Regions from separate parts of the Enterobacter sp. 3U4 genome, predicted to be linked through region 4. Evidence: predicted binding sites of a transcription regulator. Region 4 holds the regulator's gene; each other region holds the start of a gene.
What was found. The regulator sigma-54, encoded in region 4, starts transcription at its own class of promoters, with help from an activator protein. The targets are predictions, from matches to a motif close to GTTGGCACANNTTTCGCTNT.
Positions count from the first base shown of each region.

Region 1: the regulator sigma-54 is predicted to act here: its motif matches at 1,211-1,230, upstream of RVY89_RS12775 (amino acid ABC transporter substrate-binding protein).
Region 2: the regulator sigma-54 is predicted to act here: its motif matches at 1,056-1,075, upstream of glnK (P-II family nitrogen regulator).
Region 3: the regulator sigma-54 is predicted to act here: its motif matches at 1,157-1,176, upstream of norV (anaerobic nitric oxide reductase flavorubredoxin).

Region 1 covers NZ_CP136665.1:2,669,591-2,672,709, forward strand. Annotated here, with positions in the region: gene lnt (apolipoprotein N-acyltransferase) at 1-1,148, shown strand, start outside; gene RVY89_RS12775 (amino acid ABC transporter substrate-binding protein) at 1,503-2,408, shown strand; gene gltJ (glutamate/aspartate ABC transporter permease GltJ) at 2,564-3,119, shown strand, end outside.
Region 2 covers NZ_CP136665.1:2,927,661-2,930,779, reverse strand. Annotated here, with positions in the region: gene RVY89_RS14120 (SmdB family multidrug efflux ABC transporter permease/ATP-binding protein) at 1-905, shown strand, start outside; gene glnK (P-II family nitrogen regulator) at 1,126-1,464, shown strand; gene amtB (ammonium transporter AmtB) at 1,500-2,789, shown strand; gene tesB (acyl-CoA thioesterase II) at 2,874-3,119, opposite strand, start outside.
Region 3 covers NZ_CP136665.1:327,138-330,256, forward strand. Annotated here, with positions in the region: gene norV (anaerobic nitric oxide reductase flavorubredoxin) at 1-1,108, opposite strand, end outside; gene norR (nitric oxide reductase transcriptional regulator NorR) at 1,297-2,811, shown strand; gene gutQ (arabinose-5-phosphate isomerase GutQ) at 2,808-3,119, opposite strand, start outside.
Region 4 covers NZ_CP136665.1:4,663,555-4,666,673, reverse strand. Annotated here, with positions in the region: gene lptB (LPS export ABC transporter ATP-binding protein) at 1-598, shown strand, start outside; gene rpoN (RNA polymerase factor sigma-54) at 646-2,079, shown strand; gene hpf (ribosome hibernation promoting factor) at 2,102-2,389, shown strand; gene ptsN (PTS IIA-like nitrogen regulatory protein PtsN) at 2,472-2,963, shown strand; gene rapZ (RNase adapter RapZ) at 3,009-3,119, shown strand, end outside.

The sequences.
Region 1 (3,119 bases), 2.0 Mb from region 4:
TCTGGCAGATCACGGAATTCCTGCGCGGCTGGGTGCTGACCGGCTTCCCATGGCTGCAGTTCGGCTACAGTCAGATTGACGGCCCGCTCAAAGGCCTGGCGCCGGTCATGGGCGTTGAGGCCATTAATTTCCTGCTGATGGTGGTCAGCGGCCTGCTGGTCCTGGCTCTGGTCACGCGCGGCTGGAAGCCGCTGGTTGTGGCGCTGGTGCTGTTCGCTCTTCCCTTCCCGCTGCGCTATATCCAGTGGTTCACGCCTGAGCCCGCGCGCGCTATGCAGGTTTCCATGGTGCAGGGGAATATCCCGCAGTCCATGAAGTGGGACGAGAAAGAGCTGCTGAATACGCTGAAGATCTACGCCAACGCCACCGAAGAGGTGATGGGTAAATCACAGCTGATTATCTGGCCGGAGTCTGCCATTCCCGATCTGGAGATCAACCAGCAGCCGTTCCTCAACATGATGAACGACCTGCTTGTGGCGCGCGGCAGCACGCTGATCACCGGGATTGTCGATGCGCGTCTGAATCAGCAGAACCGCTACGACACCTACAACACCATCATTACGCTCGGCAAAGACAGCGAATACAGCTACCACTCCACTGACCGGTACAACAAGAACCACCTGGTGCCGTTTGGTGAATTTGTGCCGCTGGAGTCGATTCTTCGCCCGCTGGCCCCGTTCTTCGATCTGCCGATGTCCTCCTTCAGCCGCGGACCATACGTACAGCCTCAGCTGCACGCGCACGGCCTGGCACTGACGGCGGCCATATGCTACGAAATCATCCTTGGCGAGCAGGTGCGCGATAATTTCCGCCCGGATACGGACTATCTGCTGACCATCTCCAACGATGCCTGGTTTGGTAAATCAATCGGCCCGTGGCAGCACTTCCAGATGGCACGCATGCGCTCCCTGGAGCTGGCGCGTCCGCTGCTGCGCAGCACCAACAACGGCATCACCGCCGTGATTGGTCCGCAGGGTGAAATCCAGGCGATGATCCCGCAGTTTACCCGAGAGGTGCTGACCGCTAACGTCACGCCAACCACGGGGCTGACGCCATACGCACGCACCGGCAACTGGCCGCTGTGGATCCTGACCGCGCTGTTCGGCTTTGGCGCTGTGCTGATGAGCCTGCGCCAGCGTCGTAAATAACCTTCCCTTCTGTTGCCGGGTAAGCCGTAGCCGCCACCCGGCAATTCCCTCAAGACTCCAATTCTGGCACGCCTATTGCTTTGTTTATTCAGGTAAACGCAGTTTGGCTTAACGTGCAACTTTGTCGCACCAGCGTAGATCATCAGTAGCACCGAAACGGTGCAACGGGAGATATTTGCCTCTGATTGGTGCGGCGCGCTTCGCAAAAATAAACAATAACGCAGCAAAATCTTTACATTAAGCCAGACTAAATGTTAACAAGCTTGCATAACACTGCACTCGCATTGCGCGAGATATAACAACATCACAATGGGTATCAATGCGTCTCTGGCGCTGATAAAAAAGGAGTTGGGTATGCAATTACGTAAACTGGCCACAGCAATGCTGGTTATGGGAATGTCTGCTGGCGTGGTTCACGCTGAAGATGCGCCTGCAGCAGGCAGCACTCTCGACAAGATTGCCAAAAACGGCGTTATCGTGGTCGGCCACCGTGAATCTTCTGTCCCGTTCTCTTACTACGACAACACGCAAAAAGTCGTGGGCTATTCACAGGATTACTCCAACGCCATCGTTGAAGCCGTGAAGAAAAAGCTGAACAAACCTGACCTGCAGGTGAAGTTGATCCCAATCACTTCACAGAACCGTATTCCACTGCTGCAAAACGGCACCTTTGATTTCGAGTGTGGCTCCACCACCAACAACCTCGAGCGTCAGAAGCAGGCTGCCTTCTCTGACACCATCTTTGTTGTAGGCACCCGCCTGCTGACGAAGAAAGGCGGTGAGATTAAAGACTTCGCTGACCTGAAAGGCAAAGCAGTCGTTGTCACCTCCGGTACCACGTCTGAAGTGCTGCTGCACAAGCTGAACGACGAGAAGAAAATGGATATGCGCATCATCAGCGCGAAAGACCATGGCGACTCCTTCCGTACCCTGGAAAGCGGTCGTGCCGTCGCGTTTATGATGGACGACGCCCTGCTGGCGGGCGAGCGTGCTAAAGCGAAGAAACCAGACAACTGGGATATCGTCGGTACCGCGCAGTCCAAAGAAGCCTACGGCTGTATGCTGCGTAAAGACGATCCGCAGTTCAAAAAGCTGATCGATGACACCATCGCTCAGGTGCAGACCTCCGGCGAAGCGGAAAAATGGTTCGACAAATGGTTCAAGAACCCGATTCCACCAAAAAACCTGAACATGAATTTTGAACTGTCTGAAGACATGAAAGCGCTGTTCAAATCTCCAAATGACAAGGCTCTTAACTAATTAGAACAACAGGGGCGGGATCTCCTGCCCTCTCGATTGTCGGGAAGCATGGACAGACTATACGCTGAGTGGTCGTTCCCCACTCAGCGCGAAAAATGAGCTTCTCACCAATCTTCGAGGGTAGTGCTGCTACCCTTTTTTTTCTGGAGTTTATTATGTCAATCGACTGGAACTGGGGCATATTTCTGCAACAAGCCCCGTTCGGCAACACCACCTATCTTGGCTGGCTATGGAGCGGCTTTCAGGTCACCGTGGCATTATCGATAACGGCGTGGATCATCGCGTTTCTTGTCGGTTCTTTGTTCGGTATTCTGCGCACCGTCCCTAACCGTTTTCTTTCAACACTCGGCACCCTGTATGTGGAACTGTTCCGTAACGTTCCGCTGATCGTGCAATTCTTTACCTGGTATCTGGTTATCCCGGAACTGCTGCCGGAAAATATTGGCATGTGGTTCAAGTCGGAACTGGATCCGAACGTGCAGTTCTTTGTCTCCTCCATGATGTGTCTGGGGCTGTTTACCGCTGCGCGCGTTTGCGAGCAGGTGCGTGCCGCCATTCAGTCATTGCCGCGCGGACAAAAAAACGCGGGCCTGGCGATGGGCCTGACGCTGCCCCAAACCTACCGCTACGTGCTGCTGCCTAACGCCTACCGCGTCATCGTTCCACCGATGACCTCAGAGATGATGAACCTGGTGAAAAACTCGGCCATCG
Region 2 (3,119 bases), 1.7 Mb from region 4:
GCCTCAACGAGCCGCTGATCGAACTCACTACGCAGCAATCGATGCTGCAACAGGCGGTTGTCGCCGGTGAGCGCGTCTTTGAGCTTATGGACAGGCCGCGACAGGCCTACGGCAAGGATGAGCGACCTCTGCAAAGCGGGGCTATCGCCTTTGATAACGTCTCGTTTGCCTATCGCGAAGACCGTCTGGTGTTGCAGGACATCACGCTTGACGTTCCGTCGCGCGGTTTCGTCGCGCTGGTGGGGCACACCGGCAGCGGTAAGAGCACGCTTGCCAGCCTGTTGATGGGCTATTACCCGGTCACGCAAGGTGAAATCCGCCTCGACGGACGCCCGCTCGCGTCTCTCAGCCATACAGTGTTACGCAAAGGCGTTGCGATGGTGCAGCAGGATCCGGTCGTACTGGCCGATACCTTCTACGCCAACGTGACCCTGGGACGGGACTATTCAGAGGCGCAGGTTTGGGCGGTACTGGAAACGGTGCAGCTGGCAGAGCTGGCGCGCGGGTTCAGCGACGGAATTAACACGAAGCTGGGCGAGCAGGGCAACAACCTCTCCGTGGGGCAAAAACAGCTTCTGGCGCTGGCGCGCGTCCTGATTGAAACGCCACAGGTGCTGATTCTTGACGAAGCCACGGCCAGCATAGATTCCGGTACCGAGCAGGCGATTCAGCAGGCTTTGGCCGCCGTACGCGACCATACAACGCTGGTGGTGATTGCTCACCGTCTTTCCACCATCGTCGACGCGGACACTATTCTGGTGCTGCATCGCGGACAGGCCGTTGAACGCGGTACGCACCGTGAACTGCTGGAAGCAAAAGGGCGCTACTGGCAGATGTACCAGCTGCAGCTCGCGGGCGAAGAACTGGCCGCCAGCGTTCGTGATGAGGAGTCGCTTAGCGCCTGATGCACTAAAATGAGGCGCCGCGCTAACAGTCATTCCTGTTGGTGCAAAACTGAAACGCACCCTGCACCGGCATGGTGCGTTTTTTTTCACCGGTTCATTTATCAGGACCGTGTAACGCACATCGCACCGCTATTCCCTCACGTTTTCATTTCTGGCACACCCCTTGCAATACCTTCTGCGTAAGCTGCGGCCATTACCGAATTCTGACTGGAGGGGATCTATGAAGCTGGTTACGGTTGTAATCAAACCATTCAAACTCGAAGACGTGCGCGAAGCGTTGTCTTCAATGGGTATTCAGGGACTGACTGTCACCGAAGTGAAAGGCTTTGGTCGTCAGAAGGGTCATGCCGAGCTTTATCGCGGGGCGGAATACAGCGTTAACTTTCTGCCAAAAGTAAAAATTGATGTCGCGATTGCTGACGATCAGCTTGATGAAGTCATTGATGTCATTAGCAAAGCGGCCTATACCGGCAAAATTGGCGACGGCAAAATTTTCGTTGCCGAACTGCAGCGCGTCATTCGCATCCGTACCGGCGAATCTGACGAAGCGGCACTGTAATTAACGCCTGGCACACAGTGATAGGGATCGAGAAAATGAAGATAGCAACACTTAAAACGGGTCTGGGTTCGCTGGCACTGCTGCCGGGCCTGGCGCTGGCTGCTACCCCTGCGGTGGTCGACAAAGCCGATAACGCCTTTATGATGATCAGCACCGCGCTGGTGCTGTTTATGTCCATTCCGGGCATTGCGCTGTTCTACGGCGGCCTGATCCGTGGCAAAAACGTTCTCTCCATGCTGACGCAGGTTGCCGTGACGTTCGCACTGGTCTGCGTGCTGTGGGTGGTCTACGGTTACTCGCTGGCGTTCGGCACGGGCAACGCGTTCTTTGGTAACTTCGACTGGGTGATGCTGAAAAATATTGAGCTGACCGCGCTGATGGGCAGCTTCTATCAGTACATCCACGTTGCGTTCCAGGGCTCCTTTGCCTGTATTACCGTCGGGCTGATTGTGGGCGCGCTCGCCGAGCGTATTCGTTTTTCTGCCGTGCTGATCTTCGTTGTGGTCTGGATGACGCTCTCCTATGTGCCGATTGCGCACATGGTCTGGGGTGGCGGTCTGCTGGCAACGCACGGCGCGCTGGACTTTGCGGGTGGTACTGTTGTACACATCAACGCCGCAGTAGCGGGCCTTGTGGGCGCCTACCTGATTGGCAAACGCGTGGGCTTCGGTAAAGAAGCGTTCAAACCGCACAACCTGCCGATGGTCTTTACCGGTACCGCGATCCTCTACTTTGGCTGGTTTGGCTTCAACGCCGGCTCAGCAAGTGCCGCGAACGAAATTGCCGCGCTGGCCTTCGTGAACACCGTGGTGGCCACGGCGGGTGCAATCCTCTCCTGGGTGTTCGGCGAGTGGGCGGTACGTGGTAAGCCTTCTCTGCTGGGTGCCTGTTCGGGTGCCATTGCCGGTCTGGTTGGTATCACCCCTGCGTGCGGTTATGTCGGTGTGGGCGGTGCGCTGCTGGTTGGCCTGGTGTCCGGTCTGGCGGGCCTGTGGGGCGTGACCGCACTGAAACGCGTGCTGCGCGTTGACGACCCATGCGATGTGTTTGGAGTCCACGGCGTGTGCGGCATCGTTGGTTGTATCATGACCGGTATCTTCGCTGCGAAATCGCTCGGTGGCGTGGGCTACGCAGAAGGCGTGACCATGGTTCATCAGGTGCTGGTGCAGCTGGAAAGTATTGCAATCACCGTTGTCTGGTCTGCGGTTGTCGCTTTCATCGGCTACAAGCTGGCGGACATGACGGTCGGTCTGCGCGTACCGGAAGAGCAGGAACGCGAAGGTCTGGATGTGAACAGCCACGGCGAGAATGCGTATAACGCCTAATAAACAGCAAAACGGCAACCTCAGGTTGCCGTTTTTAGTGTGTATTCCCTCTCCCCGTGGGAGAGGGCATCATGCCGCACAACATCAACCTCTGTTACGCATTACCCCTTCCTGCACCGTTGAAGCTACCAGCACGCCGTCCTGAGTATAAAACTCCCCACGCACAAACCCGCGGGCACTGGATGCCGACGTACTCTCCACGCTGTAAAGCAGCCACTCATTCATGTTGAAGGGACGGTGGAACCACATCGAGTGATCGATCGTCGCGACCTGCATCCCTTTTTCGAGGAAGCCGACGCCGTGCGGCTGCAGCGCCACCGGCAGGAAGTT
Region 3 (3,119 bases), 470 kb from region 4:
TCAGGAACATTTCAAAACCGGCATCCTGTAAACGGGTGGAAAGGCGGTCGACCGCGCCGCCGCTCCAGCCGTGGGAGCCAAAGGCGCTGGCGCGCTTGTTGCGAAAACGCAGGCCGGTCATCTCTTCGACCAGACCGGCAATTTTCGGCATCATCACGTTATTCATGGTGGAGGTGCCCACCAGCACGCCCTTAGAGCGGAACACGTTGGTCAATACCTCGTTCTTATCGCTGCGCGCCACGTTGAAGATTTTCACCGCCACGTTGGGGTCCACTTCGTTGATGCCCTGGGCGATGGCGTCCGCCATCATGCGGGTATTATTGGACATGGTGTCGTAGAAGATCGTGATGCGGTCTTCCTGATAATCCGCCGCCCACTTCAGGTACAGCTCGACGATCTGGGTAGGATTTTCACGCCACACCACGCCGTGAGAGGTGGCAATCATATCCACCGGCAGGTTGAAGCCGAGGATTTCGGTAATTTTTGGCGTCACCAGGCGGCTGAACGGGGTCAGGATGTTGGCATAGTACCGCTGGCACTGTTCGAACAGCTCGGTCTGATCCACTTCGTCATTAAACAGGCGCTCGTCGCAGTAGTGCTGGCCGAAGGCGTCGTTGCTGAACAGCACCGCGTCGCCGGTCATGTAGGTCATCATGCTGTCCGGCCAGTGCAGCATTGGGGTTTCCACGAAGATCAGCTGTTTGCCGTTGCCGATATCCAGCGTGTCGCCGGTTTTCACGGTGTGGAAGTTCCACTCCGGATGGTGGTGGTGGCCGTTGATGGAGTCAATGGCGTTGGTGGTGCAGTAGATCGGGGTATCCGGAATGTGGGACATCAGCTCGGTCAGCGCCCCGGCGTGATCCTCTTCCGCGTGGTTGATGATGATGTAGTCGATGGCGTTCAGATCGATTTCACCGCGCAGGTTCTGTACGAACTCGCGGCTGAATTTGTGATCGACGGTATCGATCAGCACGTTTTTTCCTTCGCGGATGAGATAGCTGTTGTAGCTGCTGCCGCGCAGCGTTTTATATTCCGTCCCGTGGAAATCGCGCACTTCCCAGTCACGTTGCCCCACCCAATGAATGTTGTTTTTAACCAGAATAGACATAGCAAACCTCAGCGTAATATCGCGTTTTTCAAATAAGATGGTTTGCTTATATCAAGCTGCGTGCCAACTTTTAATCTGTTGATTTTATTTGATTAATGTTTTTATGATCCGTAATGGGTAGTCATTATGACTATCAAATATAGTGTCAATATGACAATATGGATTGTCAAAATGACAGCGAGGTCAAGATGAGTTTTTCCGTAGACGTGCTGGCGAAGATCGCCATTGAGCTGCAGACCGGTATCGGCCATCAGGACCGCTTTCAGCGGCTGATCTCCACGCTGCGCCACGTGCTGGCGTGCGACGCCTCGGCGCTGCTGCGCTACGAAGGACGTCAGTTTATTCCCCTGGCAATCGACGGCCTGGCGAAGGACGTGCTCGGACGGCGCTTTACCCTTGAAGGCCATCCGCGTCTGGAAACCATTGCCCGCGCGGGTGACGTGGTGCGCTTCCCGGCGGACAGCGATCTGCCCGATCCGTACGACGGGCTTATTCCCGGACAGGAAAGCCTGAAGGTACACGCCTGCATCGGACTGCCGCTGTTTGCCGGGCAGAACCTGATTGGCGCGTTAACCCTCGACGGCATGTCGCCGGACCAGTTCGATACTTTCAGCGATGAAGAGCTGCGCCTCATTGCCGCCCTGGCCGCCGGGGCGCTTAACAACGCGCTGCTGATTGAACAGCTGGAGAGCCAGAACATTCTTCCCGGCAGCCCGGCGGCGTTTGAGCAGGTCGCGCACACGGAGATGATCGGCCTCTCGCCGGGCATGGCGCAGCTCAAAAAAGAGATTGAGATCGTCGCCGCGTCCGATTTGAACGTGCTGATCTTCGGGGAGACCGGCACCGGGAAGGAGCTGGTGGCGAAGTCCATTCACGAAGCTTCGCCGCGCGCGGTCAATCCGCTGGTGTACCTCAACTGCGCCGCGCTGCCGGAAAGCGTGGCGGAAAGCGAGCTGTTCGGTCACGTCAAAGGGGCGTTTACCGGGGCCATCAGCAACCGCAGCGGCAAGTTCGAAATGGCCGATAACGGCACGCTGTTTCTGGATGAAATCGGCGAGCTCTCCCTGTCGCTACAGGCCAAGCTCCTGCGCGTATTGCAGTACGGCGACATCCAGCGCGTGGGGGATGACCGCAGTCACAGAGTGGACGTGCGCGTGCTGGCGGCAACCAACCGCGACCTGCGCGAGGCGGTGCTGGCCGGGCAGTTCCGCGCCGACCTGTTCCACCGCCTGAGCGTGTTCCCGCTCTCTGTGCCGCCGCTGCGCGAGCGCGGGGACGACGTGGTGCTGCTGGCAGGCTTTTTCTGCGAGCAGTGCCGTCTCAGGATGGGGCTTTCCCGCGTGGTGCTGAGCCCGGGGGCGAGGGCTCATCTGTTGAGCTACGGGTGGCCGGGCAACGTGCGCGAGCTGGAGCATGCGATTCACCGCGCGGTGGTACTGGCGCGGGCGACGCGTTCGGGTGATGAAGTGGTGATTCACGCGCGGCATTTTGCGCAGCATGATGAAGCCGCACCGACGATTGCCCATGCAGCACCGGAGATAACGAGTGAAAACCTGCGTAACGCCACGGAGGCGTTTCAGCGTCAGATGATTATACGCGCGCTGGATCAGAACAACCGCAGCTGGGCGGCGTGCGCCCGGGCGCTGGAGATGGACGTCGCCAACCTGCACCGGCTGGCGAAGCGTCTTGGGCTGAAGGGTTAGATTATCCCCGCCTGATAGAAATCCTGCAGGTTGATGGCGCCGCACAGCCTGCCGGCGTCATCCACCACCGGTGCGGCGGTGATTTTGCGCTTCATCAGCACCTCTTTGGCTTCGATGGCGCGGCTCTCGGCGTTCAGCGTCAGCCCGCCCTGGGTCATAGCGTCCGACACTTTGGTTTCCAGCTTGCCGCCGCCCACCAGCCAGCGGCGCAGGTCGCCGTCGGTGAATACGCCTTTGACGTACCCGTCGTCGTCGCACACCGCCACCAGCCCCAGTCCGGTGCGGCTGAGCTCCAGCATCGCGTCCAT
Region 4 (3,119 bases):
CACCACCTTCTACATGGTCGTTGGCATTGTGCCGCGCGATGCCGGCAACATTATCATTGACGATGAAGACATCAGCCTTCTGCCGCTGCACGCGCGCGCGCGTCGCGGGATCGGCTACCTGCCGCAGGAAGCCTCCATTTTCCGTCGTCTCAGCGTTTACGATAACCTGATGGCGGTCCTGCAAATTCGTAACGACCTGACCAGTGAACAGCGTCAGGATCGTGCCAACGAGCTGATGGAAGAGTTCCACATTGAGCATCTGCGCGACAGCCTCGGTCAGGCACTCTCCGGCGGGGAACGCCGTCGCGTTGAGATTGCGCGTGCGCTGGCCGCAAATCCGAAATTTATCCTTCTGGATGAACCGTTTGCTGGCGTTGACCCGATCTCGGTTATCGACATCAAACGAATCATTGAACACCTGCGCGACAGCGGGCTTGGCGTCCTGATCACCGACCACAACGTCCGTGAAACGCTGGCCGTTTGCGAACGCGCGTATATTGTGAGCCAGGGCAATCTGATCGCCCACGGTACGCCGCAGCAGATCCTCGAAGACGATCATGTTAAGCGCGTCTATCTTGGGGAAGACTTCAGACTCTGATAGGGTAGAGGTAACGTAACGCCGAACCGGAGAAAAATGCTCTGAACATGAAGCAAGGTTTGCAATTAAGGCTCAGCCAACAACTGGCAATGACGCCGCAGCTACAGCAGGCAATTCGCCTGTTGCAACTGTCCACGTTAGAACTTCAGCAGGAGCTCCAGCAGGCGCTGGACAGCAACCCTCTGCTGGAACAAACCGATCTTCATGACGAGGTAGACACTCAGCAGTCACAGGATACAGAAGCGCTCGACACTGCGGATGCACTCGAACAAAAAGAGATGCCCGACGAGCTTCCGCTTGATGCCAGCTGGGATGAAATCTACACGGCCGGAACCCCTTCCGGTACGCGTGCAGACTACCAGGACGATGAGCTACCGGTCTATCAGGGAGAAACCACCCAGTCGCTGCAGGATTACCTGATGTGGCAGGTGGAACTCACCCCCTTCTCCGATACCGACCGCGCGATTGCTACGTCAATTGTCGATGCCGTTGACGACACCGGCTATTTGACCGTCACGCTGGACGATATTCTGGAAAGCATGGGCGACGATGAGATTGAGCTTGAGGAAGTTGAAGCCGTTCTGAAGCGCATCCAGCGTTTCGATCCGGTAGGCGTAGCCGCAAAAGATCTGCGCGACTGCCTGCTGATCCAGCTCTCTCAGTTCAGCAAAGAGACGCCATGGCTCGACGAGGCGCGTTTAATCATCAGCGATCATCTGGATCTGCTGGCAAACCACGATTTCCGCACCCTGATGCGCGTTACGCGCCTGAAGGAAGAGGTGCTGAAAGAAGCGGTGAATCTGATTCAGTCGCTCGATCCGCGCCCCGGTCAGTCGATCCAGACCAGCGAACCCGAGTACGTGATCCCGGATGTGCTGGTCAGAAAACACAACGGCCGCTGGGTAGTTGAATTGAATTCAGACAGCATCCCTCGCCTGCAAATCAACCAGCAGTATGCCTCCATGTGCACCAGCGCGCGTAACGACTCCGATAATCAATATATTCGTAGCAATCTTCAGGAAGCGCGATGGCTGATCAAAAGTCTGGAGAGCCGAAATGATACGCTGCTACGCGTCAGCCGCTGTATTGTCGAACAGCAGCAGGCGTTCTTTGAGCAGGGTGAAGAGTATATGAAACCGATGGTACTGGCGGATATCGCTCAGGCCGTCGAGATGCATGAATCAACCATTTCCCGTGTCACCACGCAGAAGTATCTGCACAGTCCACGCGGTATATTTGAGCTTAAGTATTTCTTCTCCAGCCATGTGAATACCGAGGGCGGCGGCGAAGCGTCGTCAACGGCCATTCGTGCCCTGGTGAAGAAGTTGATCGCCGCGGAGAACCCCGCGAAGCCACTGAGCGACAGTAAGTTAACCACCATGCTGTCCGATCAGGGTATTATGGTGGCACGTCGTACTGTTGCGAAGTATCGAGAGTCTTTATCCATTCCGCCGTCCAACCAGCGTAAACAGCTGGTCTGACACAACCGATAAGGAAGACACTATGCAGCTCAACATCACTGGACAAAACGTCGAAATTACTGAGGCTTTACGCGACTTTGTGAACGCGAAGTTTGCAAAACTCGAGCAGTATTTCGAAAGGATCAATCAGGTCTATATTGTGTTGAAAGTGGAGAAAGTGACTCATATCTCGGATGCCACCCTGCATGTTAACGGGGGTGAACTGCATGCCAGTGCGGAAGGGCAAGACATGTACGCTGCTATCGACGGCTTGATTGATAAGCTTGCACGACAGCTCAATAAACATAAAGATAAACTGAAACAACACTAATTGTCCGGGCAGTTAACGGGTGCAGGACGGCCTGTTGTGAAACACAACAGGCCATTTGTACAGTTAGCGCTTAGGTGAAATTATGATGAACAACGATTCCGCTCTTCAACTGAGCAATGTCCTTAACCAGGAATGTACCCGCAGTGCGGTTCACTGCCAGAGCAAAAAACGTGCGCTGGAGATCATCAGTGAACTGGCCGCAAAACAGCTGGGCCTGCCGCCGCAGGTGGTGTTCGAAGCGATTCTGACCCGTGAAAAGATGGGCAGTACCGGTATCGGCAACGGCATCGCGATCCCGCATGGCAAACTGGAAGAGGATACCCTGCGTGCCGTCGGTGTGTTTGTGCAGCTTGAAACACCGATCGCCTTCGATGCCATTGATAACCAGCCCGTCGATCTCCTCTTCGCGCTGCTGGTTCCTGCTGACCAGACGAAAACCCATCTGTATACACTGTCGCTGGTCGCCAAGCGTCTGGCTGATAAAACCATTTGCCGTCGACTGCGCTCGGCTCAAAGTGATGAAGAGCTCTATCAAATTATCACTGAAGCAGAAGGCAATCAGGATGATGCATAACCAGGAGATGGCCTTCACATCTGTTGTCCTGAGGAGAAACGGAACATGGTGCTGATGATTGTCAGTGGCCGTTCAGGGTCGGGGAAATCCGTTGCTCTGCGCGCGCTGGAAGACATGGGTTTTTACTGCGTAGATAACCTGCCGGTCGTGTTGTTG